Regions from separate parts of the Paenibacillus sp. J22P169 genome, predicted to be linked through region 2. Evidence: predicted binding sites of a transcription regulator. Region 2 holds the regulator's gene; each other region holds the start of a gene.
What was found. The regulator LexA, encoded in region 2, represses DNA repair genes until DNA is damaged. The targets are predictions, from matches to a motif close to CGAACATATGTTCG.

Region 1 (10,204 bases), 1.3 Mb from region 2:
GGTTTTCAGTGCTTTCCGAAGGACGACCCGTTTGGTCATGCTCTACACCTGTTACGTGATGAATACCGTGTTTAACGCCTGGAATTACACGTGGTGAAACACCGTTCTCAGTGAACTCATAACGTTTAAACAACTGATTTGGTTCTTGTTCAGGTGCTTCAGTTACTAGCGTTCCGCGGTCGATTACGATGCGGTTGTAATCCAGCATTTCTGCGGATTGTTTACCTAGAGAAAGCTGAAGATCTGTCATTAAAATAACAGGTACTTGATATTTCTCAGCTAGGTTGAAAGCTTCGATTGTATCGTAGAAGCACTCTTCGATCGTGCTTGGGGACAATACGATTTTCGGGATTTCACCATGTGTTCCGTAAACCATCGCGTTCAAATCGGATTGTTCTTGTTTCGTTGGTAGACCTGTACTTGGACCACCACGTTGTGTATCTACGATAACTACTGGAGTCTCTGTCATACCTGCAAGACCAATAGCTTCCATCATTAGGGACAAACCAGGACCTGCTGAAGCTGTAAGCGCACGAGCACCCGCGTAGTTAGCGCCGATTGCCATTGTACATGCTGCAATTTCATCTTCTGTTTGAATAACAGTTCCACCTAATTTAGGAAGTACTTTTTGCAAGTATTCCATTACTTCAGATGCTGGTGTAATTGGATAAGCTGGCATGAAACGGCAACCTGCAGCAACAGCTCCAAGAGCGATTGCATCATTCCCGATCATGAACAATTTTTGTTGTCCATCAGCAGGCTCAAGTTGGAAGTCAGCGATAGGTCCGCCAGCAAGCTCAAGTACGGATTCCGCACCTTTACGAACTGCCTCGATGTTCTTCTCAACAACCGCTGCACCTTTACGTCCAAATTCTTCTTCAACTGCTTTATTAAACACGTCAATCGGCAAGCCAAGTAGAGCCCATGAAGCGCCTGACGCGGCCATGTTCTTAAATAGGGAAGTTCCTAATTCCTCTGCGATTGCAGTAATCGGCACTGGGAACAATCTAGCTTTGATTCCTTCAGGTAAAACAGGGTTAAATTTAGCATCCGCAACGATAACACCATTGTCGCGAAGTTCGTGTGCGTTGAAATCGATACTTTCTTGGTCAAAAGCAACAAGAATATCTAAATCGTCTGAAATTGCGCGAATCGGCTTGGTGCTGATGCGAATCTTGTTATTTGTATGTCCCCCCTTAATCCGTGAAGAGAAATGACGGTACCCATACAAATAGTAACCGAGACGGTTCAATGCAGTAGAGAAAATGCGGTCTGTACTTTCGACCCCTTCACCCTGCTGACCTCCGATTTTCCAAGATAACTGACTAATCACCGTACGTCCACTCCTTTTGATTGTAGCTGCGTGAAGAAAATTTGATAAGCTGATTGTTTAGTAATTTAAGATGTTCAATAAAAAATTTCTTTCACTTGTCATCCAAATTCTATGCCTTTACAGAGTAAATTGCAAGAGGTTTCAACGTTTCTAAAAGATAGAGTTTTTAGATTGTATCCATATCAATATTAGATTGATTTCCACTTATTCATTGCGGAAGGTTCTGCAACATGAAATTACGCCAGTTCCCATACAAAAATGCCTCCACCTGCGACTCCGTATAGTTTTTACACAAAGCTTCTATAATATTTCCGTAATCTCCAACATGTCTTAAATCTTTTACCCACTGTTCGATCCCATCAAAATCCGATCCAAATCCTACATGGGACTCCCCGCCTAATGCACAGATATGATCGATATGTTTCAGAATCGAAGAGATCTGAACCGTAGTATTTATGTTCTCTAAAAAGTAAGGAACAAACGTAATTCCCATCAAACCTTTACATTGGATGATAGCTTTAATTTGATCATCTGATAAATTTCTTGGATGAGGACATAGGCGATAGGCGTTTGAGTGTGAAGCAATGAATGGTTTATTGTAAATCTCAACAAGCTCCCAGAATCCAGCAACAGAAAGATGGGACACATCGACTATTATACCCATACTTTCTATTTCTCTTAACATGAGCTTCCCTTTTTTTGTAAAACCGCCTTTTCTATGCTCCATAATGCCATCAGCCGCCCAATTCGCGTAGTTCCATGTGAGTCCTGCACAGCGTACGCCTAAATGATATAGAATTCGTAAGTATGTAAAATTGCCAGCGATTGCATCCATTCCTTCCAATGTTAATACAGCTCCAATCTCCTGGGTTTGCTCCAAGGCTAACCAATCTGATGCGGATCGTATAAATCTCATTTGTGGATGGCTTGTAATCTTCTGATGGAATATATCTATCATTTGCAAAACATGTTCAAAACTTGGATTGGGGATGGATTCTGAAAGATAGATAGCAAAAAATTGCACTTTAACACCTGCCTGCTGTAACTTCGGAAAGCTTACATCAAGCTCTAAGCCTTCTTGGTTAAAATCAAGCTTCGTATGCTGATATAACTTCGTTAATGCGTCACAGTGTCCATCTACAATTCTCATCCAATAACCGCCTCTCAACTTCGAAAATAAGTGCCTAGACAGCACAAAAACCTCTATACAGAGGTTTCATAGGTACTGTGATAACATTTCGTTTGAACTGGTTGTCAGTCATGAAAGTCAACACTTATACAGTTGCCTTACCGTCTACCGAGGCTCGACAATCAATTTAATAGCTGTCCGGTCCTCCCCATCAATAACGATATCCGTGAAGGCTGGTACACATATTAAGTCGACTCCACTAGGCGCCACAAATCCTCTTGCGATAGCTACTGCTTTGATGGCTTGGTTCAATGCGCCTGCACCTATCGCTTGAAGCTCAGCGGCTCCACGCTCACGCAATACGCCTGCCAATGCACCTGCTACGGAGTTTGGATTGGACTTTGCTGAAACTTTTAATACATCCATGAATAGTACCTCCTCGGAAATGATGGATAGCTTCCAATACCAATCATATTCGCAAGGTTGACTAAACATGCTAACTCATCCCATTTTAACTGATACTACCGACACGCTTGCTAACTAATCCATAAATACCTGATCTTCATCATATCGGATCAAGTTAATCCCTTTCGCCAATCCTGTTTGATCATTTAATTCAATGACAACAGCATGGAAATGCCATTTCCCTTCATCTGTAATGAAACGAACTGGGAGCTGCGTTTTGAACTTCTGAAGTACGGCTTGACGCTCTACCCCTAGAATGCCATCACGAGGCCCTACCATCCCCACATCCGTCACATATGCTGTCCCTTGAGGCAATACACGGTTATCATTCGTTTGTACATGAGTGTGTGTTCCAACGACCGCAGACACCCTGCCATCCAAATGCCAACCCATAGCTATTTTCTCCGAAGTAGCTTCCGCGTGAAAATCGACAAATACAAATTTATGTTTTTTCTTATCGCCTTCCAAGATTTCATCCACTTTACGGAATGGACAATCAATAGGGGGCAAGAATGTTCGTCCTTGTAAATTGATAATAAGAAGTTCTTGGTCCTTCACTTTTATTACTGTATGCCCCCTACCGGGTGTCCCTGGCGGGAAGTTCGCAGGACGAACCATTTTATCGTCTCGATCAATAAAATCGAAGATTTCTTTTTGATCCCATGTGTGATTTCCCATTGTAATAGCTTGAATGCCCATTTCATATATTTCTTTGGCAATTGCAGCTGTAATGCCTTTGCCCGCGGCAGCATTCTCCCCGTTAGCAATGAACACGGCATGCGGATGTAATTGCTTCAGTCTTGGCATGATATTTTTCAATGCTTTTCTTCCGACAGAACCCACGATGTCACCAATAAACACAATTTTCATAACGTAAAACTAGCTCCTTTATATGACCGAATTTATCTAAGTTGTCTTGTAGGTAGTCTGCATTCGGCCTTGAAAATAAGGAAAAGTGGCTATAATAGCCACTTTTCGCATTTGGTACTTATTTAGCGTATTCAACTGCTCTTGTTTCACGAATGACCGTAACCTTAATATGTCCTGGATAATCGAGTTCACCCTCGATTTTCTTCGTAATATCACGGGCTAAACGGAACGCTTCAGTGTCATCCACTTTCTCTGGCTGCACCATGACGCGAACCTCACGACCTGCTTGAATGGCGTATGATTTCTCAACACCTTCAAATGACTCTGAAATCTCTTCCAGCTTCTCAAGACGCTTGATATACGTTTCTAGCGTTTCTCTACGAGCACCAGGTCTCGCTGCTGACAATGCGTCTGCAGCACCGACTAGCATGGCAATTACAGATGTTGCTTCCACGTCTCCGTGATGTGAAGCAATACTGTTAATAACGATTGGATGCTCTTTGTACTTCTTGCCTATCTCAACACCGATTTCGACGTGAGACCCTTCAACTTCATGGTCTAACGCTTTACCAATGTCATGAAGCAGCCCGGCACGTTTCGCCAAAGTTACGTCTACCCCGAGCTCTCCGGCCATTAAACCAGCCAGATACGCTACTTCCATGGAATGTTTCAACACGTTTTGTCCGTAACTTGTTCTGAACTTCAGGCGCCCCAAAATTTTGATCAAGTCAGGATGCAAACCGTGAACCCCAACTTCAAACGTCGCTTGCTCCCCATATTCGCGGATACGTTCGTCCACTTCTTTGCGGGACTTCTCAACCATCTCTTCGATACGTGCTGGATGAATACGTCCATCCGCCACAAGTTTCTCAAGTGATGTACGAGCAATTTCACGACGGATTGGGTCAAAACCTGATAAGATTACTGCTTCTGGCGTATCATCAATAATGAGGTCAATACCAGTCAATGTTTCCAATGCACGGATATTTCTACCTTCACGACCGATAATGCGGCCTTTCATTTCTTCATTAGGCAACGAGACAACTGATACCGTGGTCTCAGCTACGTGATCTGCCGCACAACGCTGAATAGCAAGTGTGATGATCTCACGCGCTTTCTTATCGCCCTCTTCTTTGGCTTGTTGTTCAATCTCTTTGATAAGCTGCGCAGTTTCATGACGAACTTCTTGCTCTACATTAGTAAGAATAATGCTTTTCGCTTCTTCCATAGTAAGACCAGAAATTCGTTCCAATTCGGAAACTTGGCTTTTATACAACTGATCAATTTGTGTTTGTGTATCCTCGATTCGCTTCTCTTTGTTGGCTACTAACTCTTCTTTACGCTCGAGAGATTCTAATTTTTTATCCAGCGATTCCTCTTTTTGCAACAATCGTCTTTCTTGTCGTTGTATTTCATTCCGACGTTCACGAATGTCTTTTTCAGCTTCGGACCTAAGTTTGTGAACTTCGTCCTTTGCTTCCAGAACCGTTTCTTTTTTCAGTGCTTCTGCTTCCTTTTTGGCAGATTCTCTTATCTGCTCAGCGGCCGTTTCAGCACTGGAAATTTTCGCTTCTGCAAGAGATTTACGGATAAAATAACCAATCCCTAAGCATGCAGCTCCAACAACGAGAATGATCGCGATCCAGATGACAGTCATCTTGTTCACCTCCTCGTTGGTTTCTCCAAGGTGTTAGCCTGGGGTACCTTCGGTTTTTTAATCCGATTTAATTGTTTGACTAGTCATACATACCCTTAATTAGTAAGAGTATGGCTTTTAAATGAATGCGCACAGTGCGTTAGGGCACTATAGTGCTAATAATCCATAATCAACAGTGTAAAAATTGGCGGTTTTTACAGCTGCCCTCTCAAAATCAATGAAATTAGTATGATTTTGAATACATTATGAAAATATACACTGTTATTTTATCTTTTGTCGAAGAAGCTTGTCAAGCGATTGTCCAAGAGTTGATCATTTAGACCCAAAATACTTGGAGATATATTTAATGACATTAAATAATATAAGAATTAATTAATGCCATTAACTTTCATTAAATTCATCTTCAATAAAATCCATTTCCTCATCATCAGTTTCATTACTGATCAATCCCAAAACCTTTGTAACAATAGAACCTGTATATCCCCTTCGCATTAGAAATGCCGCAGTCTTACGCTTTCTATCCATCATCTTTCCTGACGTTTGCTTCCATTTCGTTCTCGCTATTTTCAATGCACCTGCATACTCATCTTCAGGATCAATTGATTCCATGGTACTTTTAACCACATCTTGATGAATCCCTTTTTGTTGAAGTTCTTGTCGAATTAGATTACGCCCTTTGCGTTGAGCAACCACTCGGTTGTCCGCCCACATCTTCGCGAATTCTTCATCATTGACGTACTTATTTTCAATAAGTTTGTCACTCGCCCAATCTATGATAGGTGCTTCAAATCCCTTTTCTTTTAACTTACGTTTCACCTCTGAGATGGAATGCGGACGTCTTCCAACCATATGGAGTGCCTTCACATACGCCAAATTTCGCTCTTCATCTAAAATAATAGCTTCAATCGCTTGCTGGTATAGAGATTCGCCTTTGTTCAGACGGTGCTTGATCAGAATATCTTCATGAACAGAAAAAGCGTACTCTTCATTTAGATAAATGTTATAGCGATGTCTTCCTTGTTTTTGCTTTTCCACCTTGGTGATTACCTGTAACTCTTCCTCTTCGTGATTCATATCAACAATCTCCCAAATGGAGAAAAAGCACCCCAACACAAGGTTAAGGTGCTTCTTCTATCCTATATTTCAAACCTATTCAAAAGCTGTTTCCAACTCATCTTCTTCTTCATCCATGTTCGGACCAACCACTTTAATCAAGTTGCTGTTTTCTCTAATTCTAAGTTCAATCGTTTCGGAGATCGCTTTGTTATCCTTCAAGAATTGCTTCGCGTTCTCACGACCTTGACCAAGACGTTCACCTTCATAGGAATACCAAGCGCCGCTCTTATTCACGATATCCAGCTCAGTTCCGATATCAATAATGCTACCTTCACGTGAGATGCCTTCACCATACATAATATCGACTTCAGCTTGTTTAAATGGAGGTGCTACTTTATTCTTAACGACCTTAATTCTCGTACGGTTACCAACCATGTCATTGCCTTGTTTGATGGTTTCAATACGACGAACATCCAAACGTACAGAAGAGTAGAACTTCAACGCACGGCCACCTGGTGTCGTCTCTGGGTTACCAAACATAACGCCAACTTTTTCACGCAATTGGTTGATGAAAATAGCAATAACTTTAGATTTATTAATTGCACCTGATAGCTTACGAAGAGCCTGTGACATCAAACGTGCTTGAAGACCTACGTGAGAATCCCCCATGTCGCCTTCAATTTCCGCTTTAGGTACTAGAGCTGCAACAGAGTCAATTACAATAATATCTACCGCGCCACTTCGAACAAGTGCTTCCGCGATCTCTAGAGCTTGCTCCCCTGTATCTGGTTGGGAGAGAAGCAATTCATCTATATTAATACCAAGCTTACTTGCATAGGAAGGATCCAACGCATGTTCTGCATCGATAAACGCAGCTTGTCCACCTACTCTTTGTACTTCAGCAATTGCGTGTAGTGCTACAGTTGTTTTACCTGATGACTCTGGTCCGTATACTTCAATAATTCTTCCGCGTGGGAATCCACCTATTCCAAGTGCGATATCAAGGGCAAGCGCGCCCGAAGAAATCGTTTCAACTTGCATATGTGTAGATTCTCCTAGCTTCATAATGGAGCCTTTTCCGAACTGTTTCTCAATTTGACGTAATGCGTTATCAAGTGCGGCACGACGATCTGACAAAACGACCACTTCCTTCTATCATTATAGGTATATGATAACTTGTTTTGGCATGTTTGCCAAGCATTTTTTCGAACATACATTCGTTTTTATTTGCGAGCAAACAAAAAACCGTAACAAAGTTATCGCTTTGCTACGGTTCTTCCGTCAACTAACTCTGATTATAGAGGATTTCTAGTTTTCTTTCAACTGTTTCCACAATTGATAGAGAGCACGCTTAGCAGCTCTTTGTTTGATGAACTCTCTGTTTCCAGAAAGTTGGAGGGTAAATACTTCGGTCTTTGCATGTTTTTGTGCCAATCCAACATAGACAAGCCCCACAGGCTTCCCTTCAGACGGGCTTGGACCCGCCACACCAGTCACCGAGATGCCAAAGTCACTACCAATCCTAACAAGCAGCTCTTCGGCTAAAATGACTGCTGTTTCGCTGCTAACAGCACCTGGAGCGCCTTCCCCCTCCAAAACTTCCATAGGAACACCTAACAGCTTATGTTTTAGAGCATTTGAGTAAACGATGATACCGCCAAGGAAAGATTCTGAGCTGCCTGGTACCGCGGTAATTAAATCACTGAGTAAACCTCCCGTACAACTCTCAGCAACTGCCAATGTTTTCTTACTTGCTGCTAGCAACTGCAAAACAGTTGTCTCGATAGGAACGTCCTGGTCCGCATAGAGATACTCACCTAGTCGATTGTTAATTTCTTGTTCTGTTGCTTTCAATTTCAGCTCGCCTTCAGCAGCGGTATGTGCACGCGTTGTTAAACGAATCGTGACTTCCCCCTCTTTGGCATATGGTGCAATTGTCGGATCAGACTGCTTTTGAATCAAATCCAATAGTTGATGCTCTAAGTTGGACTCCCCGATCCCTGCAAACTTCAACATTTTCGAATACAATGGTACTTCATCCGTCATTAATAATTGAAGCCAAGGCACCGCATAATTCATAAACATCGGTTTCATTTCTTTAGGCGGTCCGGGTAAAAGTACGAAATGTGTCCCGTCGTATGTAAGTGCATTACCGACTGCCAAACCAGTATCATTCTGCAAGGGATCGCTGCCTTCTAGCATAAGGGCTTGGCGACGATTGCTTTCCACCATATGAATCCCTCTTGAAGTAAACAACGCGGTAATTGCCTCCATCGAAGGCTCATGAAGCACCAATTTACGCCCTGTAAATGAAGCTAATACATCCTTGGTCAAATCATCTTGCGTTGGCCCTAAGCCACCTGTACAAATCACTACATCAGCTCGTGATGCAGCTAGTTGGAGACTTGCTAACAACCGCTGTTCATTATCCCCAACGACAGTTTGAAAGTAAATATCAATCCCTAATGCAGCACATTCTCTTGATAAGAACTGCGCATTGGTATTCACGATTTGACCAAGCAGCAACTCTGTTCCTACTGCAATGATTTCAGCTTTCATCGACTGGAACCTCCTTAAAATGAGAAAACCTCTAACGTGATCGCTCGTTGTTGATCGACCGCATGTAGAGGCAGGTTTATTTGGATGTAGAAAAACAATATTAGGTTGCCCTACTATGATTTTTCCGAAAAATCTATGACATGCTTATTTTTAACGAAATATTCCACACCTGAATAAACGGTAATAATTGCTGCAGCCCAACTCGCTATTACATCAAAGGGAAAATCTAGGAACGTAAATGGAAAATTATTGATTAGCAGTGCAATGATAGCCGTAATCTGAGCCGCCGTCTTCGCCTTACCCCATTTGCTGGCCGCCATAACAGTACCTTCTAAGAGCGCAATTTGACGAAGTCCAGTAACTGCCCACTCTCTGCTAATAATGACAATAACAATCCAAGCATCAACTTTATCCATTTCTACTAATGAAACAAGTACAGCGGTAACAAGCAGCTTGTCTGCCAAAGGATCCAATAGCTTGCCCAAATTCGTGACAAGATTACGTTTCCTAGCGATGTAACCATCTAAGCTATCTGTACTCGCAGCAATAATAAAAATTAAAGCAGCAATAATTTGATTATACGTTATGCTAAACTCCTCTATCCGTATTTGAGGAAATTTTACCTTAATCAACAAAAAGAACATGATGATTGGTACTAATAAAATTCTCGCTACGGTGATGCGGTTAGCTAAGTTCATGCAATTACCTCCCCGGATAAGTCAAACTCATAGGAGTGGGTAATACGAACCTTCGCAAGTTCACCAATATTCAATTTCGCGTTCGACACGAATACTTCACCATCAATTTCAGGTGCGTCGAATTGGGAACGACCGATATAAACGTCGCTTCTGCCATCGTATCTTTCAATTAGCACGTCAATTTCTTGACCAATTCGGCGACCGCCGCGGATATTCGAAATTTCACGTTGAATTTCCATAATCGCATTGGCACGGTATTCTTTAACATCATCTGGAACTTGATCCGGCAGTCTTGCTGCTGGCGTATCATCTTCCTTGGAGTATGCAAACACACCAAGACGATCGAACTGAACGTCACGCACGAATTGTTTCAAGTTCTCAAAATCTTGTTCAGTCTCGCCAGGGAAACCAACAATCAAAGACGTACGCAGGGCAAC
Region 2 (10,204 bases):
AATTGGATGCTCTCTCCTTGATAGCGAGAACTAAGATGCGTCATAATCAGCGCATTTGCTCCAGCCTCCTGCGCGGTTCTTGCTGCATCGGTTGAGGTCGCATGATCAAAGGCATAGGCAAGATCTTGCTTATCCATCGCGAACGTCGCTTCATGCACAAGAACATCAGCGCCGCGCGCTAACCTTTTAGCTCCCTCACAATAGCGTGTATCCCCTAGAATGACGATTACGCGACCAGGAACGGGAGAGCCTAAGAAATCTTGCCCATGGATGGTCCGACCATCCTCAAGCTGCACGGAAAGGCCTTGCTTTAATTGACCATAGACTGGACCTGCCGGTACGCCAAGCTCTTGGAGTTTCTCACTCAATAACTTGCCAGGTTGATCTTTCTCTACGATTCGAAAACCGAAACATTCAATGCGGTGCTCTAAACGAGCTGTTTCAACCAGAAAGCTTTCGTCTTCGAAAATAATGCCCTCATCTTCCAGCTCAACAAGCTGAAGGGTATAAGTTAGGTGAGCTCCGCTAACCTCAAGTGCCGTATCAACAAATTTCTTAAGTCCACGTGGACCATACAGCGTTAATGGCGTATCTCCTCCCAAATAGGAGCGACTAGTCAATAACCCGGGAAGCCCATACAGGTGATCGCCATGCAAATGGGTGATGAAAATTTTCTCCGTTCTCCCGAGTTTCACAGGAGAGTTCAATATCTGCTGCTGCGTACCTTCCCCACAATCAACCAGCCAATACGTTCCCCGCTCATCCAATAAATTTAAGGCGATTGAGGTTACATTACGCTGCTTGGAAGGCATCCCAGCCCCTGTTCCTAGAAAATACAAATCCACAAGCCAAACCCCATTCTGTTTCAATATCACTTCGGTAAAACCGAAAGCGAGGATGCCGCGGAACCTGATCGTTCGCGCTGGCTACCTCGCTCTCTCCTGCTTATCCTACGTTAAAATAACGTGCTTCTTTATGTGCAAATACAATCGCGGATACGGAAGCTTCCGGCTCCATCATGAACGACTCTGTCAGCTCAACGCCGATATCCTCTGGCTTCAGCAAATTAAACAGCTTCGCTTGATCATCGAGATTAGGGCATGCTGGGTAACCGAATGAGAAGCGTTGTCCGATATATTTAGCCCCAAATCGTTCTTGCATCGTCATATCCACCCTATCCGCAATACCGATGACATCACGCATAATGTGATGAACACGTTCAGCAAAGCCTTCCGCTACTTCCAGAGCTGTGGCTTGCAAGGCATGGGATTTCAAATAATCCCCTTTATCACGCCATTCCTTCGCCAACTCATTAATATCATGACCAGCTGTCACGAGTAAGAAACCTACATAATCCATTTCTCCGCTTTCGACAGATTTCAAATAATCGGCCAAGCAGAGATACGGCTCTTTATCTTGACGAGGGAATGTAAACGTCTCGAGCACCTTGCTAGTATCTGACGGATCATAAACGATTACATCATTCCCATTTGACTGCGCTGGGAAGAAACGATACATACCGTGGGCCTTAATGATCCCATTATGCTGTGCAGCATGGAGGATCGAGTCCACCGTGTCTTTCAATTGCAACGCTTTGGTATCCTTATCACTCAATAGCTGCTCTACTTTACCCTTCAAACCAAGGTGATGACCTAACAGCATTTGCATGTTCACATAGGGCATCAAATGACTGATCGGGTAGTCACGTAAGATATGACGATCCGTATCCTGAGGCACCTGAACGGGAAGATCTTTGGAGACAGCCGATGAACTCACGCGTGTAAGCTGCGGCATTTTCTCTTCTTTTTTCCCTGTATCCATAACATCCGATTCCAGGCTTTCACGAAGCTCTTGAATCAACCGCTTGCGCTGCTCAGGATCACTCAAACGATTGGCAATATCCAGACCATCCATTGCATCCTTCGCATAGAGAACAACACCTTCATACTCCGGTTGAATCCGAGTTTTGGTGAATTTACGCGTGAGCGCAGCACCTCCAACGAGAATCGGCACGTCCACGCCCGCTGTGCGTAAATCCTGCGCGGTAATAACCATTTGTTGCGCTGATTTCACAAGTAAGCCTGACAATCCGATCGCATCTGCTTGCTCTCTGCGGTATGCTTCAATGATTTGTTCTGGCGGTACCTTAATCCCAAGGTTCACAATCTTATAGCCATTATTGGAGAGGATGATTTCGACGAGATTTTTACCAATATCGTGTACGTCACCTTTGACCGTTGCCAAAATAATTTTACCCTTGACTGCAGTCTCCGATTTCTCCATGAACGGCTCTAGATAGTTAACAGATGCTTTCATGACCTCAGCGCTTTGAAGCACCTCAGCAACGATAAGTTCATTACCATTGAAAAGACGTCCAACTTCCTCCATCCCCTTCATGAGCGGCCCATTGATGACCTCTAGCGGTGAATAGGTTTGAAGTGCAATCTCCAAATCTGGGATCAAGCCTTCCTTCGTGCCTTCAACAACATAGGAGCCAAGTCTCTCCTCCAGAGATAGATTTGAAATTTTCTCTTTCTTTTCGACCTTTTTTTCACGGAAATGGGCGACAAAATTCGCCAAAGTCTCATCATTCGTATTATAAATGAGTTCTTCTGCTAGTTGACGCTCAGTCTCCGGAATCGACGCATACCGCTCTAGCTTTTCCGTATTTACGATGGCATAATCAAGTCCAGCTTTCGTACAGTGGTATAAATAGACAGAATTGAGAACTTCACGACCCGCATCCGGTAAACCGAATGAGATGTTACTGAGTCCGAGAATTGTTTTAGCCAGTGGATACTTCTCTTTAATCAGCTTAATCCCTTCGATTGTTTCCACGGCGGAACCAATATACTGAGGATCTCCTGAGCCGACAGGGAACATATTCGGATCAAAAATGATATCCTCTGGATTCATGCCGTACTTTCCAGTTAGAAGCTCATACGAACGTGTTGCCACTTCGATTTTCGCTTGACGCGATACCGCCTGGCCACGCTCATCAATCAGAATACAAACGACCGATGCTCCGTAGCGATGAATCAAAGGTAAAATCCCTTCAAACTTCGACTCCCCATCTTCGAGGTTAATCGAGTTGATAATCGCTTTACCTTGTGAATACTTGAGTCCAAGCTCGATAATGTGATCATACGTCGAGTCAATCATCAATGGGACTTTGACCTTTTTCACAACTTCTTGCATGAATTCTTCTACTGCGTAGGCTTCGTCAATATCCGTGTCCTGTAGATTGATGTCGATAACATGTGCGCCGTTCTTCACTTGATTACGGGCAATTTCAGAGCCCTCTTCAAATTTCCCTTCTTTGATCAGGCGCTTAAACTTTCTGGAACCGGAAATATTCGTCCGTTCACCAACCATGATTGGTCTGTTCTCTGGCTCAATGTAAACAGTCTCAATACCTGAAATCGCAGGGGGATGGGAGCCATATTCCGATCTTGGCTTAAAATTCGCTAACGTTTCTGCCATGGCACGAATGTGCTCAGGCGTCGTTCCGCAGCAGCCTCCGGCAATATTGATCCAGCCTTGCTCTGCAAATCCAGCCATCTTCTTCGCCAAAGATTCTGGGGATTCATGGTAGTGCCCATTCTCATCCGGCAAGCCTGCATTCGGATAACAGCTGATCGCTGTATCCGCAATACCGGATAGGGTACGGATGTGATCTCTCATAAATTCTGGTCCCGTTGCACAGTTCAAGCCCATCGAGATCGGCTTCAAATGCTCAAGTGAGATATAAAAGGATTCGATATTTTGTCCGGCTAGCGTTGTGCCCATAGGCTCAATCGTTCCAGATATCATAATGGGAAGCTCTACGCCTAATGTTTCAAATGCTCTGCGAATCCCAATACTGCCCGCTTTTACATTCAGTGTATCTTGGGAAGTCTCAAGCAGCATGGCATCAACGCCCGCTTCTACAAGGGCAAGTGCCTGCTGGTAGTAGCTTTCTTCCAGCTGTTCGAAAGTCACGCCACCTGTTACGGATAAGGTTTTCGTTGTTGGGCCCATGGCACCTACAACGTACCTCGGCCATTCTGGTGTTGAATATTTCTCAGCAGCAGCAATCGCTAATTTAGCAGCGGCGATATTTAACTCCCGATGACGATCCTGCAAGTCATACTCCGCCAAGACGACACTCGTCGTTCCGAACGTATTCGTTTCTATCATATCAGCGCCAGCGGCGAAATAAGCTTCATGAATTTTTTGAATCACATCTGGACGCGTAACACATAGAATTTCATTACATCCATCCAGATCATCACTTCCAAAATCTTCAGCAGTCAAATTCTCTTGCTGAATCATCGTACCCATGGCACCATCTAGGATCATAATCTTCTTCTTAAGCTGTTCTTGAATCGGTGGTTTCTTCATGGCAAGACTCCCTTTCAACTTTTCCTAAACCTAAATAAAAAAAAACGACAAATTATGTTAAGATTTAGTGTAACAGAATACGGCTTCTATGAAAAGATTTTGAATTATCACAAATTCCAATGGGGTTTATCGGAAATACTTATTTCCTTCCATCGACAGTTAGCTTGATATCCACTATAATATGTATATATTTATTGTAGAAAGAGGGATGTAACGTGGCACAAATTAGAATTCGCAATACAAATGAACGTATCGAGGGCGAAACAGAAGTCAAAGCCTTCTTGGATAGCCAACAAGTTGTGTATGAGCACTGGGACGCAAACAAGCTTCCTGTCGCATTGCGCGAGAAATTCATCCTTAGCGATGAAGAGAAAGCAGAAATCATTTCCACTTATGAAGCAGAAATCAAAGATCTAGCTGCTAGACGCGGTTATGAAATTTGGGATGTCATTTCCCTTTCAGATGTAACTCCGAATATCGAAGAGCTTCTAAAGAAGTTCGAACAAGTGCATACGCACACTGAAGATGAGATTCGTGCAATCGTTTCTGGTAAAGGGATTTTCATCATCAAATCCGAAGAACTTGGTTATTTCGATGTTGAACTTGAGCCAGGAGATGTCATCTCCGTTCCAGAGAACACGAATCACTTCTTCACTCTGATGGAAAACCGTGAGATCGTAGCTGTTCGCCTTTTCATCGAAAAAGATGGTTGGATTGCTCACAACATCGATGATCCTGACTTTATCAAAGCTTAATAGCCACATATGAAAAAGCCCATCAGCCTATCAGACCGCGAAGTCTTGAATAGCTGTTGGGCTTTCTTTCTATTGTACTAACCGTTCGTAATAATCGGTAAAATTTCTTGAAGACGCGTTACTTCATAAGCAGGGACGATTTCTTCGCCACTTTGAAGCCCGTGATGATTAATCCAAATGTTACGCATCCCAATGCTTCCCGACCCCAAAATATCTGTCGTTAGCTTGTCCCCTATCATGATCCCTTCCTCAGCATCAATCTCAAGCAGACCCAGTGCATATTTGAAAATTGCTGCAGCTGGCTTCCCTTGTCCAAATTCACCTGAAATAACAATGTGATCGAAGTAAGGAGCAATGGCAGGAACGCCTGCTAATTTCTCTTTTTGCAAATCTGGTGAACCGTTTGTTAATAGAAGAAGTTTGTAATTGCCTTTCAAGGCATCTAACACACGGAAGGTTTCTTCATATACATAAGGACGACTGCGACGTTCAGCGGCAAATAATTCACCTAGCTTGTACCCAAGCTCACGATCTTCAATTCCAAGCGCTGCAAGCCCTCTAGTCCAAGATTCTGTGCGATAGCCAGGTGCTAGCTTCTCTAATTTGCGGAAGTTTTCGTCCTCACCTTGTGTGAAGTTAGCCCATAGCCCTTCAAATGGGTTAATCCCAATCATTTTGGTAAATGGGAACGTCTCGAAGGATTCGTATAAACTTCTCGCTTCTTTACGAACAGATGCTTCTAATTCCTCCGGATTCACGTTAACTTGCTTCGCCGCTGCTGCACAGGTTGCTGCAAACGCTTCTTCTACACTTCGGTCATCCCATAACAGGGTATCATCCAAATCAAAAAGCACAGCTTTCAACGTCATCATTCATTTCCCCTTTGAATGTAGTATCTATGAGTAGGCTTAATTCTCTTCGTCAGTAAACTTAATGGAATCCAGTTGGACTTTCAGGTTACCTCTGAATGCATCAATATATTTCTTTCTCAACTCGTTGCGCTCATCCAGCTCTGCATCTGTTAAGCCAACTGTCTTCGCTTTGCGAGCTAATTCATTGATACGCTCAATCGTTTTATCCATGCTGTCACTCATTGTAATCCTCCCAGTCAAAATTTCAATATGAGTACTACTTTGCCATCAGAGATTGTGATTGTCAAGGATACATCGTAAAGAGCCATGGACACTAATGTGTCTATGGCTCGAACATTCATCTATATAGGTAGCTAGAAATGTACTCATTAAGGAAGTAATAGAACTTGTCCCTCTTGCAAAGAACTGCTCGACAAATGATTAAATGCTTTCAACTTCTCGATGTAAGAACGTGTGTTCTCTCCAGGCTTTTTGTGAGAATCTGCTATTTCCCATAGTGTATCACCGCTTTGAATGACAATCTTCTCGTGTTGGATAGTTTGCGCCGATGGTTGAACGGATGCTGTTGGTGTAGACATTGTAACAGTACTATCACCTGCATAGGCTTGTACGATCGCACCGAACGAAAATACAGTTCCAAGTATTACTGCTATCAGCAAGAAACGAAGTAGTAGTTTCGCATGACCCCGTTTAGTCGTCATCCCTTTGGATGCTTGAGCAGTACCTTGAAGTGTTGTTCTTGCGTTAGATTGCGAATAAGCCATATACATAAAATCATCCCCCAAACGTTTGTTCTGATATTAGAATAACACGAACACATGTTTGAGTCAACCATTTCTCGAACTTATGTTTGTACGAACTCGGGTTCTATGTTATACTTTGGGTAATGATTCCCAGTATTGGAGTGATATCTTATGAGTAAAATTTCGCAGCGTCAACAAGCAATAATGGAATTCATTAAGAACGAAGTGAAAGATAAGGGCTACCCGCCTTCCGTTAGAGAAATCGGCGAAGCTGTTGGACTAGCATCCAGTTCCACTGTACATGGGCATTTGGAGCGTCTTGAGAAAAAAGGCATGATTCGTCGAGATCCTACTAAACCGCGTGCAATCGAAATCCTAGGGCTTGATGGTGCAGAATCCCAATTCGCAGTCTCCGTCGCTCGTGTTCCCCTCATTGGTAAAGTAACAGCTGGTGTTCCGATTACAGCTACTGAGAATATCGAAGACTATTTCCCACTTCCTTCAAGCATGGTTGGCGATAACAATGTGTTCATGCTTAGCATTATGGGTGACAGTATGATTGAAGCTGGTATTCATAATGGCGATTATGTCATTGTTAAACAACAACAAACAGCGAACAACGGTGATATCGTCGTCGCGATGACGGAAGATGATGAAGCTACTGTTAAGCGTTTCTACAAGGAGAAGGATCATATTCGCCTTCAACCGGAGAACTCTGCCCTACAACCCATTCTATTGAAGAATGTGACAATTCTCGGTCGTGTCATTGGCTTGTTCCGGGATATGTAAGAACACGGAAACATCAAAAAAAGCAAGGACTCAAAGTGTTCAAACACTTGAGTTCCTTGCTTTTTAGCTTTAAAACGCTAATACCCAGTTTCCCGCACGAAAGATTGGCTCGATCGTCCCATCGGCTAGTTCCCCATCAATCTCAAGCTCCGCAGACCCAATCATGAAATCCACATGTATCAACGAGCTATTCCCTCCACGAGCTTTCAATTCCGCATTGGACAGCGTAGTACCTTCCTTCAAATTGATCGGATAGCAACTACCTAATGCCAAATGGCAAGAAGCATTCTCGTCAATGCCTGTGTTATAGAAAATACGGTTGATATTGGAAATCGGAGAATCAAACGGCACAAGTGCTACTTCTCCTAAATATCGTGCACCTTCATCCATATCCAATAGGCGTGCCAAATGGTCATAACCCACCTCTGCCTGGAAGTCTACAACCTTTCCAGCTTCGAACGTAAATGAAAACCGATCCACCAACGCCCCATTGATATTTAACGGCATCGTACTCGCCACCGTACCACTAACACCTGTTCGGTTCGGAATGGTAAACACTTCTTCTGTCGGCATATTAGCTACATAACGGATGCCTCGAGCGTTCTCATTATCCCCGCCCAGCCAAATATGTCCTTCAGGCAACTCAACACGTAGATCCGTTCCCGTCGCTCTATAGCGCAGCGCTTTATAGCTTCTTTCATTCAACAAGCTATGCGTAGCCTTCAATGTATCCAAATGTGCCTGCCATGCCGCAACGGGATCTTCTTCATAAACACGATTGAATGTGAAAATAGCATCCCACATCGCTGGAATTCGTTGCTCTTCTGGTAGATCCGCATACACCATATTCGCCCAAGCTTCTGTAGGAGCTTTAATTAAACACCAGCTGAACTCACCCGTTCTAACATAGTGTTGATATTTTGCTCTCGCCGTTGATGCCGCTTTCGATGCCCGCGAAATTAAACTAGCATCAATACCATCGTACAGATTCGGATTCGGCACCTTAATGTTCAACAACGCTCCGCCATTCTCCACAAAACGTTCTAACATCGTCGTGTACCACTCTGGGTAATAGTCCATCGACTCATCTTGCGCATGATCAAATTTACTGCGTGTAACGACATCATCTTGCCAGTGCACGTGCACATAATTCGCACCTGCTTCATAAGCCTTCTGCACGATAAGCCTTGTTAAGTCAAGGGTCTCAATTGGCGCTTCCACCAACAAATCCTGACCTTTATTCAAATTGACCCCAATTCGAATCACTAACTCTGCATACTTTTCTAAATTACTATTGAAATTGTCCATAGTTCAATTCGTCTCCTTCGCGTTAAAAAGCCCATCAACTCACATAATTGAGATTGATAAGCTTAAAGTAGTATCTAGTTGTCAAGTAAAACCCATCTCTATGATACCGTACCCCATGAGGGATTGGCAATGATAGGCTGCTCCATAAGAGAAAAACCCTCAACGCCAAGAGCGTCAAGGGTTTCGTTAATTCTAGTACAGAGACAGATACTGATCTCTTTCCCATTGGTGAACTTGTGTGCGGTACATGTCCCACTCAATTTCTTTCAACTCATAGAAATGAGCTAGAGCATGTTCCCCAAGTGTATCGCAAACAACATCATCACGAAGCAACTCGTCTAGTGCTTGTTTCAAGTTAAGAGGTAAGCTAGGAATACCTTCGGCTTCACGCTCTTCTTCTGTCATCACATAGATGTTGCGATCTGTTGGCGGAGGAAGTTGCATTTTGTTCTTAATGCCATCCAAACCAGCCGCAAGCATAACAGCAAGTGCAAGGTACGGATTTGCCGCTGGATCCGGGTTACGAACTTCAACACGTGTACTTAGTCCACGGGAAGCTGGGATCCGAATCATTGGGCTACGGTTACTTGCAGACCAAGCTACATAGCAAGGTGCTTCGTAACCAGGAACTAGACGTTTATAAGAGTTAACGGTTGGATTCGTAATCGCTGCAAAAGAACGCGCATGACGAAGTACGCCCGCCATATATTGTCTTGCCACTGTGCTCAAGCCTAATTTGTCGCTTTCATCGTAGAACGCATTCGTGTCACCCTTGAACAAGGATTGGTGACAGTGCATACCCGATCCGTTCATACCGAACAACGGCTTCGGCATAAACGTTGCGTGCAAGCCATGCTGTCTAGCTACTGTTTTGACAACAAGTTTAAATGTTTGAATTTGATCAGCTGCTTTGATCGCATCTGCGTATTTAAAGTCGATTTCGTGTTGGCCTGGAGCTACTTCATGGTGAGAAGCTTCAATCTCAAAGCCCATCTCTTCCAATGTAAGTACGATATCACGACGACAGTTTTCCCCAAGATCCATAGGTGCCAAATCGAAGTAACCACCTTGGTCGTTCAACTCGGTAGTTGGGTTACCTTTTTCATCGGTTTTGAACAGGAAGAATTCCGGTTCTGGTCCAACGTTCATAGCTGAGTAGCCCATTTCTTCTGCTTGCTTCAACGCGTTTTTCAAAATAGCGCGCGGATCCCCAGGGAATGGCGTGCCATCTGGCATATAAATGTCGCAGATTAAACGAGCGACTTTGCTTTCCGTTACCCATGGGAAAATAACCCATGTATCTAGATCAGGATATAAATACATATCCGATTCTTCAATTCGCACATAACCTTCG
Region 3 (10,204 bases), on a different contig from region 2:
TGATAAATAGCTTGCGCCGAACACTCATAGTTGATCACCGAATCGATACCCAAACCCATATACCGTTTGCACAAAAAGAGGAGCAGATGGATTGTCCTCAATTTTCTTCCTCAGATGACTAATGTGCGCATCCACGGTGCGTTCGTCGTTCAGAAAATCATCCTCCAACGCGCTTTGCAGCAACTGTAGCCGGCTGTAAACGATCCCTGGTCTCGCGGCCAGTGTAAGCAGCAGCTTAAATTCCGTTGGCGTGAGTGAGACTTCTTGGCCGCGTTTACGAACAAGGCATTTCGCTTCATGAATTGTCAGATCGCCGCGTTGCAGCTCCTCCGTTTCGCCCTCTTCGTGGACTGCGAGTCTTCTCAGCACCGAACGTATACGCGCAGCTAGCTCCCGCAGGGAAAAAGGCTTCGTCAAATAATCATCGGCGCCAACCTCTAGCCCCACAATTTTGTCTGTCTCATCCGTTCTCGCAGTCACCATGATAATCCCAATATGGCTGGATCCGCTTCGCAAACGTCGACAAACCTCGATTCCGCTCATTTCCGGCAGCATCCAGTCTAGGACAACGAGTGCTGGTTTATATTCGTGGGCGAGTGCCAAAGCTTGCGTTCCTGTTGTAGCTGTAACAATATGAAAGCCTTCCTGACGTAGGAAGGGCTCCATGAATTCAAGTACCTGCCGCTCATCATCGACGAGTAGAAGTGTGTGTGTCATGCCCAAAATCCTCATTTCCGTAACGAATTAAGCTTAGTATACCTTTACTCTACCTGCTTGTGGGGACATTCATCCAAATCGCAAAGCATCTTCACAAGTTCACAACATTGTGCGGGTATAATGCTCCTTAGTTAACGCATGGGGGAGGATTATCAATGAAAAAATTAAGTCCAGCTGGCATGAAATGGTTGAAAATTGTGCATATCTCACTTGTAGCGCTGTTTTTTGGCGGCATTATGAGTTCTTTAGCCTTGAATATGGGCATTAGCCTTGGCACTTATGATGATACACTTGCTACTTACAAAAGGGTTGTGATCATCAGTGACAGCATTATCCGAACGGGGGCGGTGGGTACATTGCTTGTAGGTTTTTTGTACGGGCTGCTAACAAGCTGGGGATTTTTCAAGCACCGCTGGGTCACCGTGAAATGGATTTTATTTGTCGGACAGACCCTCATTGGTATATTCGTTGTGGATAAGTTGATGCTGGCCAATATGACCCTCTTAGAGACAGAGAAAGCTTTGGCACTGAACAATCCTGAATTTCTGCACAATCAGACACTGCGTCAATATGCTATCTACGTACAAGTCGCAGTCACGGTGTTTATTATTTGTGTTTCAGTGATCCGGCCGTGGAAAAAGAAAAAGCAGGCCGTTGCAAGTTAATTTAAGCTGTGCAAGACCACAGAGATACGGAACAGCGTTCCGTAATGATACCAAGATCTAAAAAAAGCTCGCCCCCCTCGTGGGGAGCGAGCTAATTATTTTAGTTCTTCAAAGCAACCGCAATCCTCGCAGCGGTCTGCGCGTTGTGGTAAACGAGCGCGATGTTCGTCTCCAGGCTGCGCCCCTCCGTCAGCTGCTTGATCCGCGCTAGCAAGAAAGGCGTGACCTTCTTGCCGGTCACGTTCTGCTCTTTGGCCTCATTCAGCGCTTGCTGGATGACGGCTTCGATCTCGACATGGTCCATAGCGGATTCCGCTGGGACCGGGTTGGCGATGACGGCACCGCCGCTTAGGCCCAGCTCCCACTTCGTGCGGAGCATAGCAGCCACGTCAGCCGCCTCATCGAGGCGGAAGTCTACGCCGTAGCCGCTCTCGCGGGCGTAGAAGGAAGGGAACTCGCTCGTTTGGTAACCAACCACGGGCACGCCATGGGTTTCTAAATACTCGAGCGTACGGCCAATATCGAGGATCGATTTCACGCCGGCGCAGACGACGGCAACGTTGGTAGCCGCAAGCTCCGTCAAGTCAGCGGAGATGTCCATCGAGGCTTCTCCCTCGCGGTGAACACCGCCGATGCCGCCGGTAGCAAAGACTTCGATGCCGGCTAAGGCAGCGCCGATCATCGTCGCAGATACCGTAGTCGCGCCGATTTTGCCAGAGGAGAGGATGTAAGGGAAGTCGCGGCGGCTCACTTTTTCCACATGGCCATTCGTTGCAAAAGCTTCGAGTTCCTGTTCGTTTAAGCCGATCTTGATTTTGCCATCCATGATACCGATCGTTGCCGGAACAGCGCCGTTATCGCGGATAATTTGCTCCACCTTTTTCGCCATTTCGATGTTCTGCGGGTAGGGCATACCATGGGAAATAATCGTCGTTTCCAAAGCTACGATCGGTTTATTAGTAGCAAGAGCTTCTTTCACTTCATCTGTATAAGTTAAGTATGAGGTAGATAACATGGGTTTAGTCTCCTTTAGTCATGGTGTTTATCGTAAGTTGTAAGCGTTCCTCGTTCAGTTCACTGGACGTCGATTGACTGGTTTGAAGGGTAATGTGCGCAGCGGCAAGGCCGAATTCACAGGATTTCAGATACGATTGTTCGTGGGTAATGCCATAGACAATACCAGCCAAGAAAGCATCGCCTGCACCCGTAACCTCGACCACTTGGGTTGGAATTGGAGGGAAGAATTGTTCGCCTTCTTCACCTACATAGAGAAGTCCTCGGCTTCCAAGTGTAATGAAAACATGCTTCACACCACGTTCGCGAATGGAACCAGCAATTTTCGAATGATCAGGCTCTACATAGAACATATCAATGACATCTTGGTTCATCGTCAGCGGTGTGTGGGCTAGTTGAACTGCCTCTTCTAAATTCGGGAAAATAGCCGTTACGCCGGAAAGATCAGTTGGAAGCTTCTTCGATTTCTCCGAGGAAACAGGATCAATGAAGAGGGGGATACTCTCCTCCTGACATCGACGGATCAATTCCTCTAAGGTGTCGCTCGGCAGGTTCGTATCTGCGATTACGAGCTTGGCAGCAGCGATATGAGACCACTTATCCCTCAGCATCGCTGGTGAGAATTTATCATAAATGTCCATATTGGCAAAAGCGAGAAACATCTCACCAGAAGTGTCGAGGAGCGCGGTGTAAGACCCCGTATTCTCGCCATTTAGCACGATCGCTTGGCTGACATCGACGCCTCGACGTCGCGTTTCTTCTAGCACCCACTGACCTGCTTTGTCGTCCCCGACCACGGTTAGGAGCGATGTTTGACAGGCTAATCCGGCTAATGCTTCAGCGATGTTGCGAGCAACGCCACCACAAGACTCGGTTACCGTTACTGGATTAGAGGAAGCTAGGCGGATCGCATGCTTGCTGAGGGCTTTACTGTCGAGATTCGCTCCGCCGATGCAGAAAACCATGTGTTCATCCGAGGTCACATAGGCTCTGCCACGAATCGTTCCCTTTTTGGTCAATGAGGCAATATAACCAGCTACGGCAGATCGAGAAATTCCGATGATACCGGCCATTTCGTTCTGGGAAATGAATGGATTTTGACGGATAAGCGCTAGGATTTGCTGTTCACGATCCATGCAAAGCTCCCCTCCTTCGTCGTTCTCTCCTTATTTTAACCTACCTAAAAACAAATGTCTATCGTACAAACAAATGTTTTGGAGGACGCAAAAAAAGCCCGTTCCCTGATCAGGAACTAGGCTCCTTAATTGGCCCAGAAGTTATTCCGAATAAGAAGAGTTGGAGCGGGATCCGAGTCCAAGTAAACCAAGCAACCCTAATAAACCTAGGTAGCTGTACCAATGCCTGGTTTTATCTTTAGGCGCCGCTACGACAGACTGAGCTTGCAGGGTGGATACGTTCAATGCGGTTGGTGGTGTAATCCCATACGCAGCAGCATAACCGTTCAGATTGGTCGCAGGGAGTAAACGAGTGTCTGCCCCCGGCATGCCAAAGGGGTTGGTTTGATACATCGTAGCGGAACCATTCTTTAAGCTCTGCAGGTTTTCGGTCTGTGAGACATGCGTATTGTGATCGTGGGCATGCAGCCGATATTGATGTGCCCCAAGCAGAAGAGAGAAAGTAAGGAAAGATATAGAAGCTAATTTGACAGAGCGGGTAACCATTATCCATACCTCCAGGTATTTAGTAGATAGGGGTCATTCAGTGTAGGTAAGCATATATTCCCCCGCGAACGAGAAGTTATGCATGGAGAGGGGAGAAGTGCGGGGATTGGCGTAGTGTGAAGCAAAAAAACCGTCACCTCCTAGATAACTAGGAAGGTAACGGTTCTGGAGCAGCCTTTATTTCGTGACGATTACTTGAACCGTTGTTTTCATGTTGGCATAGGTAATGGTAATACGGGCAGTCCCTTTGCCAGTTGCTTTGATAATGCCGTCCTTGACGTCTGCGGTCATGATATTCGACGTCGTCCATAGAGCCGGCTTGGTCACATCTTCTTCCGAGCCATCCGTATAAGTAGCCAAAGCTTCGACTTTCGCTGTTGCGCCTTCTTTCAACGTAAGCTTGACGACATCAGTCTTCAAATATTTCAAAGTATCAATTTCGACAGGAATCGATATGGTTTTACCACCATAGAAGCCAGTGATATTGGTTTTCCCTGAAGCTGTCGCTGTGAAAAGTCCTTTTTCAACAGTACCGAGTTTGTAAGAGCTAACTTTCCAAATCGCGATATCAGTGACATCCTTCGTTGTACCATCGGACAATGTGGCGGTTAATTTGACTTGTGTTTGAACACCGCTTTTGGTAACAAAAAACGATTTATCAGCCGTTAGTCCATCAATCACACCGATTTCTACCGGAATGGTAATGCTTTTACCGCCATAGGTTGCTGTGATGGTTGCTTTCCCGCGGGCAACTGGCTTAACGAGACCTTTGGATACTGTAACAATGCTGCTATTGCTTGATTTCCACTCAGCCTCGTTCGTTACTGTACGTGATGCTTCGTTTTCATCTGTTGCTGTAAGTGCAATGATTCTTGTTTCGTTCAGATCAAAAATCAGGCTAGCCACATTCGCTGTTAATTCACTTGCCATATCCACCTGAACAGGGATAGTTACCGTTGTATCATCCAGTTGAGCGGTCAGTGTAGACACTCCAGATGCAATGGCCTTCACGACACCTTTATCGACGGTGACTGATTTGATATTGCTGCTAGTCCAGATCACATCATCGGTGACAACTTTCTCCGTGTCGTCGGTGTACAAAGCTTTGGCTATTAGAGTAACAGACGCGTCCTTCTTCATGATGAGCTTTTCTTCGCTAATCGTAAGACTCTTCAAGACACCTACCGAAACTTGAATAGCGGCTTTACGTGTCCCATAATCAGCAGTCACCGTTGCAGCGCCAGTAGCAGTTCCTGTAATGGCACCGCTGCGAACCTCTGCGATAGCGTCAGAGCTAGACTTCCAAGTAGCTTTGTCCGTCACATCGACTTCGCGGCCGTCTTTAAAATAAGCGGTCAATTCAACATTAGCCGAATCTCCGATCTGCATGTTGACCAGTTTCTGTGAAGCTTTAATGATCGTAGGTACATCAACTTCGACTTGCGTAATTGTTGTTTTGCCCCCGTAGGTTGCAGTTACTTTCGCAATTCCCGCTTTATAAGTTGTGATAGTACCTTTGTTAACAAAAGCGATATCTTCCTTATCGACGCTCCAAGTTGCACTGTCTGTTACGTTAGCTGATGTTCCATCGGCATAAGTTGCGCGTAGAACAAGCTGCCCAGTTTCCCCTGTTTTCAACGCAACAAGATCAGTATCCACGACTAGGCGACGGGGAACCTCAACGTCTACCTTAGCCGTAATCACTTTCTCCCCATACTTGGCAGTCACTGTTGCTTCACCGATCGCATTGCCAAGTAGTTGACCTTTCGTTACGCTAACGATATCTTCATCGCCGGACGTCCATTCCGCACGATCCGTAATATCCGTTGTTGTACCGTTGGTATAGGTAGCTGTTAGCTTTAACGAGCCTGTCCCATTTTTCTTGAGCAAAACACTTTGTTTATCTAATTCAAGCTTCACTGTACTATCTACATCAACCGTTATGGTTGTTGATTTCGTACCGTAGGTAGCTGTCAAAGTTGCCTTTCCGACACTATAGCCGGTAATCGTTCCTTTGAGGGCATCTGCTACAGTTGATTTATCTGTTGTCCATACCGCTTTACTCGATACGTCATCAACAGAGCCATCAGGATAGGTCGCCATTAATTTAAGTTTCGCTGTACCACCCAGAAGTAAAGAAACATTCGATTTCTCCGCATCTAAACGACGTACAACCTCGACATCCACGTTCAAAACGAGGGTTTGGTTCATATAGGTAACCGTAATGGTGCCACTGCCAGGGTTTTGTCCTTTGACTAAACCATTTGTCACCGTTGCGATTGAGCTCGCATTCACCGTGTAATCAGCCTTGCTCGTTACATTCTCCGAGGTGCCGTCTTCGTAGTAAGCCGTAATCGTCACTTGATCTGTCGCATTGAGACGAAGATCAAGAGCTTGCTTATCCGTGGTTAATGACTTCACTTTCTTGGTGACTGTCACGGTAACAACTTCCGTTTTACCCAAGTAAGTAGCCGTAATGACCGCTTTCCCTTCTTTTTTGGCAGTTACGACACCTGCATACACGGATGCCACATCTGCTGATCCAGAATTCCAGTCTGTTTTGACAGTAGCATTTTCAGTCGAGCCGCTGACATAGATAGCAGTAGCCGATAAGTTAGCCGTAGCACCGACTTGTAAGCTGAGCTCATTTTTGTTCAAAACCAGCTTTGAAATTTCATCTGCTGCCAAAGCACTTCCTGCGAAAATAGCCTGACTTGCTAGAATGAAAATCACGACTAGGGACAACCATTTACTCTGAGTAAAACTCTTCATGCTTCATTTCCCTCCATTAAAGCTGTTGCTAGAATCTGCTTGATGAAATTAAATAAATAGATATATAGATATATATCTATTTTCATCGGCATTTTATGGAGAAAAATGAAGGGAAATGGTTATTTAATTTGTTGAGATTTTGTTAATTATGTCGAAAAAGAGAAAACCCCCGTCTATACAAGCTTGCGGGAAGGGGGCTTAATGCGTTAACCACGTTTCACAATTTTAAAATTATCTTCGAGCAACAGCCAGTTCTGCGGGAACTTAAGTCCCAGCTTCCAATAGCTAATACCGCGAAGAGCGAGCTCTTGAATCAAACGAAACTTAGCTTGAATGGAGCGAGCATCCTCGAACCAAACTGTATGCTCCTTGCCTGCATCATCCCAATAGTTAAAATGAGGAGCTTGTGCGGTGTAGTCGTATAGAATTTGCGCGTTATATTTGCGGGCTAGATCGATCGCAGCCTGCGGTGAAATGGCTTTGGCATAAGCACCTCCCGGTACAAAGGGCAACGTCCAGTCGTAGCCATACAAATTTTGCCCCATCATAATTTTAGAAGAAGGCATTTCACTGCGGGCATACTCCAGTACTTTGCGAACAGGTCCAATCGGTGAAACGGCCATCGGAGGTCCGCCGCTGTAGCCCCACTCATAGGTCATAATGATGACAAAATCAACAATTTGGCCATGGGCTTTATAATCATGAGCTTCGTACCAAGCTCCGGCTTGTGTGGCACTTGTTTTTGGCGCGAGTGCAGTGGAGACCAGGTACCCTTTCCGATGGAAGCGATCTACCGCTTTGCGCAGGAATTTGTTGTATGCCTCGCGATCCGCAGGCAGCAGATGTTCAATGTCAAAATGGATATCTTTAAACCCGAGCTTCTCAGCTGTTGTTTCGATGTTTTGGAGGAGGCGATTCTGAACAGCTTCGTCAGTTAAAATAATGTGCCCAAGCTCTGCGCTGAACTGGTCATTCTCGAGGTTGGTGACCACCATCATCAGGGTGACACCATGCTGCTTAGCGATGTCTCGTAAATGGTCAAGCGGCGGCTGGACTAAGGTTCCATCGCGGTTAATGCGGAAGCTGAAGGGAGCTAGGTAAGTTAAGTGAGGGGCAGCTTCACGTGCAGCTTGAACGAGAACAGGCGAGACATCAGCGCCTCTAGGTTCTATATAAGCATTCACCTCGGCTTGTGTGCGCGGGGTCGGGGGGATATATAATCGGAAACCGCTCGGCAATGTTTGATATAACGTGAGTCCATTGACGGAAGCGAGTGTGTCTAGATCTATGCCGAGCTTTTGGGCGATTCGGTAAAGGCCCTCACCAGGCTGCACCCAGTAATAGGAGCCGACAATCGGAATAACTAATGCCTGTCCGATGACTAACGATTGACTGGGGGTGAGTTCATTTGCTGATGCGACCTCCTCGACCGACACGCCGTAGGTTTGCGAAATGCGATATAAGGTTTGTCCCTTTTGGACAACGTGAATTTGCATAGGTTGTGCCTCCTTAAAAAAAATGATTGAGCCTCCCTATAAGGCAGTCTCAGGGGGTAAAACACGCTAAAGCGCAACTGAGACGCCCAAAGTAGGAGGCTCAGGAGATGGGAAGTCGGAAATGACTGTATCCGAGCCTACTTTTCTTCTACTTCAGAATGTACAAGATTCCGGATTACCGAAAAACTGCTTTCTGATTGGTAATAAAACTAACCTCTATCGGGGCCCCGCCAATGTTTGTCATTTTATGGGGGAGAATCGTTATCGAGCATCCCTGGAATGGCCGGGATAAAGGTTTTCTCATATGTTATTCGGCAAATGGGCGATAGGTGAATGTCTCGGGGGAAAAAGATAAAGAGCTCGCCTATCCGCACAAGAGTGTGCAGGCAGACGAGCTTAGGGAGTCGGTGCGAATGTCTATAGCCCTTGCTGTCGCAGCAGCTGGGCTGTCAGCTCGGGATGCGAGATCGGGAAATGGTGCGCTGCCCCGATCTCCACCGTATTGGCGGAGCGAAGCTCCTCCGCCAAAGCAAAGGCGCGATCCTGTGTGCCCCACAGGATCGAAGCCTCCCGCAGCAGCTCCGCCAGCTGCTGCGGGGGGAATCCCTCTGCGCGTGCCAGCGCAGAGAGGGTCTCGGCAGTCGTCTTCCGCACCCGCGGCGACTGCAGCTCTTGCAGGACATAAGTGACATACGAAGTCGGTATGTCACTTATGTCCACGAAGCAGCGCTGCGCGAGCAGCTGCTTCTGCAGGTCTTTCTCGCGCAGTCGGCGCAGCGCGAGATGGTTGAGGCGCGCGCTGCGGTACTTGCGCGCGGCGGGCTGCAGGGCAGGCTGCAGCAGATGCAGCATGTGGATCCGTTCCGGTACGCGAGCGTAGGCGTGGGCGGCTAGGAGGCCGCCCAGCGAGTGGCCCACGAGCGTAACCGGGCTGTCGAAGGCGCGGATCGCCTCGACGAGCGCTGCGATGTGGCCCTCCATCACGTCGGCAGCGTGATGGTAGGGCGAACGCCCGAAGCCTGGCAGATCGACCAGGCAGACGTCTTGCTCTGGGAATTGCGCCGCCAAAGGGAGCAAACAATCCGCTCCGCTCATCGTGCCATGCACGAAGAGGAGGGGAGGCTTTGGCGGCTGGAACGGAACACGTTCTGCGCGCTGTTTTGCGTCGTCATTTGTTGCATGTTGCTCCAGCTTCGCACTCCGCTCCAGGCTAGCCAGAGGGCCGCGCTTCCCTCGCACGAACCCCTCGTTAGGCATGTGACCATGCACGAGCTGAAAATCAAGATCTGCGATCGTAAAAGGCAGCATCTCACGATGAACTTGGTTAGGGAGCTTATGTCGCTGTAGGAGGCTCTCCTTGGCTGATATCAGAAAAGGAATGTTCGTCGGCACGATAAACTCGAGAGATTCCTTGGGAATACCTAGCTTACGTCCTAAAGGGGTACCCAAAAACTTGCTCAGCCACTTAGGAGAGATCGATCCATGAGGCTTAGCGACACGGAGTTCTCTAGCAATCATAGAAACTAGGCCATACATGGAAGGGCTCTTCTTGGGATCATCCAGCAAATAGTAAGTTTGCGTAGACGGGGCAGCTTCTTTCGTTAATAAGTTGATGAAGGAGGCGACATGATCGACATGGACAAGCGGCAGCCAATGTGTTGAGCCACCTGGTACCATAGACATCAAGCCGCGCGCGGTAGCCCGAACAAGAATGCCGAGACCGCCAGTTTGAGGTGTTTCTCCATGCTGCGAGCTGCCTATGACGACGCTAGGATGTACGATGGAAAGAGGGAATCCCAGCTCCATAGCACCTTGCCGAATACGTAAATCCGCAAGGCATTTCATCAGCTCATAAGGT

Region 1: recA (recombinase RecA) is a predicted target of LexA. The motif match lies at 7,717-7,730, and genes of this name have one in related genera.
Region 3: AC58QG_RS32265 (carbohydrate kinase) is a predicted target of LexA. The motif match lies at 3,599-3,612, and genes of this name have one in related genera.

The regions. Positions count from the first base shown of each region.
Region 1 is NZ_JCAUAO010000001.1:281,134-291,337, reverse strand. Features, by position in the region: gene AC58QG_RS01465 (2-oxoacid:acceptor oxidoreductase subunit alpha) at 1-1,333, opposite strand, end outside; gene AC58QG_RS01460 (dipeptidase) at 1,542-2,483, opposite strand; gene AC58QG_RS01455 (stage V sporulation protein S) at 2,628-2,888, opposite strand; gene AC58QG_RS01450 (TIGR00282 family metallophosphoesterase) at 3,003-3,797, opposite strand; gene rny (ribonuclease Y) at 3,916-5,454, opposite strand; gene AC58QG_RS01440 (regulatory protein RecX) at 5,836-6,528, opposite strand; gene recA (recombinase RecA) at 6,604-7,647, opposite strand; gene AC58QG_RS01430 (competence/damage-inducible protein A) at 7,819-9,069, opposite strand; gene pgsA (CDP-diacylglycerol--glycerol-3-phosphate 3-phosphatidyltransferase) at 9,183-9,767, opposite strand; gene rimO (30S ribosomal protein S12 methylthiotransferase RimO) at 9,764-10,204, opposite strand, start outside.
Region 2 is NZ_JCAUAO010000001.1:1,623,117-1,633,320, forward strand. Features, by position in the region: gene rnz (ribonuclease Z) at 1-845, opposite strand, end outside; gene metH (methionine synthase) at 946-4,383, opposite strand; gene AC58QG_RS07690 (1,2-dihydroxy-3-keto-5-methylthiopentene dioxygenase) at 4,599-5,138, shown strand; gene AC58QG_RS07695 (HAD family hydrolase) at 5,216-6,007, opposite strand; gene AC58QG_RS07700 (DUF896 domain-containing protein) at 6,047-6,232, opposite strand; gene AC58QG_RS07705 (LysM peptidoglycan-binding domain-containing protein) at 6,379-6,780, opposite strand; gene lexA (transcriptional repressor LexA) at 6,925-7,542, shown strand; gene AC58QG_RS07715 (aminopeptidase) at 7,612-8,850, opposite strand; gene glnA (type I glutamate--ammonia ligase) at 9,043-10,204, opposite strand, start outside.
Region 3 is NZ_JCAUAO010000012.1:111,434-121,637, forward strand. Features, by position in the region: gene AC58QG_RS32245 (sensor histidine kinase) at 1-28, opposite strand, end outside; gene AC58QG_RS32250 (response regulator transcription factor) at 25-717, opposite strand; gene AC58QG_RS32255 (DUF2269 family protein) at 873-1,382, shown strand; gene AC58QG_RS32260 (pseudouridine-5'-phosphate glycosidase) at 1,483-2,397, opposite strand; gene AC58QG_RS32265 (carbohydrate kinase) at 2,402-3,532, opposite strand; gene AC58QG_RS32270 (hypothetical protein) at 3,674-4,078, opposite strand; gene AC58QG_RS32275 (Ig-like domain-containing protein) at 4,256-6,850, opposite strand; gene AC58QG_RS32280 (LysM peptidoglycan-binding domain-containing protein) at 7,057-8,346, opposite strand; gene AC58QG_RS32285 (alpha/beta fold hydrolase) at 8,764-10,204, opposite strand, start outside.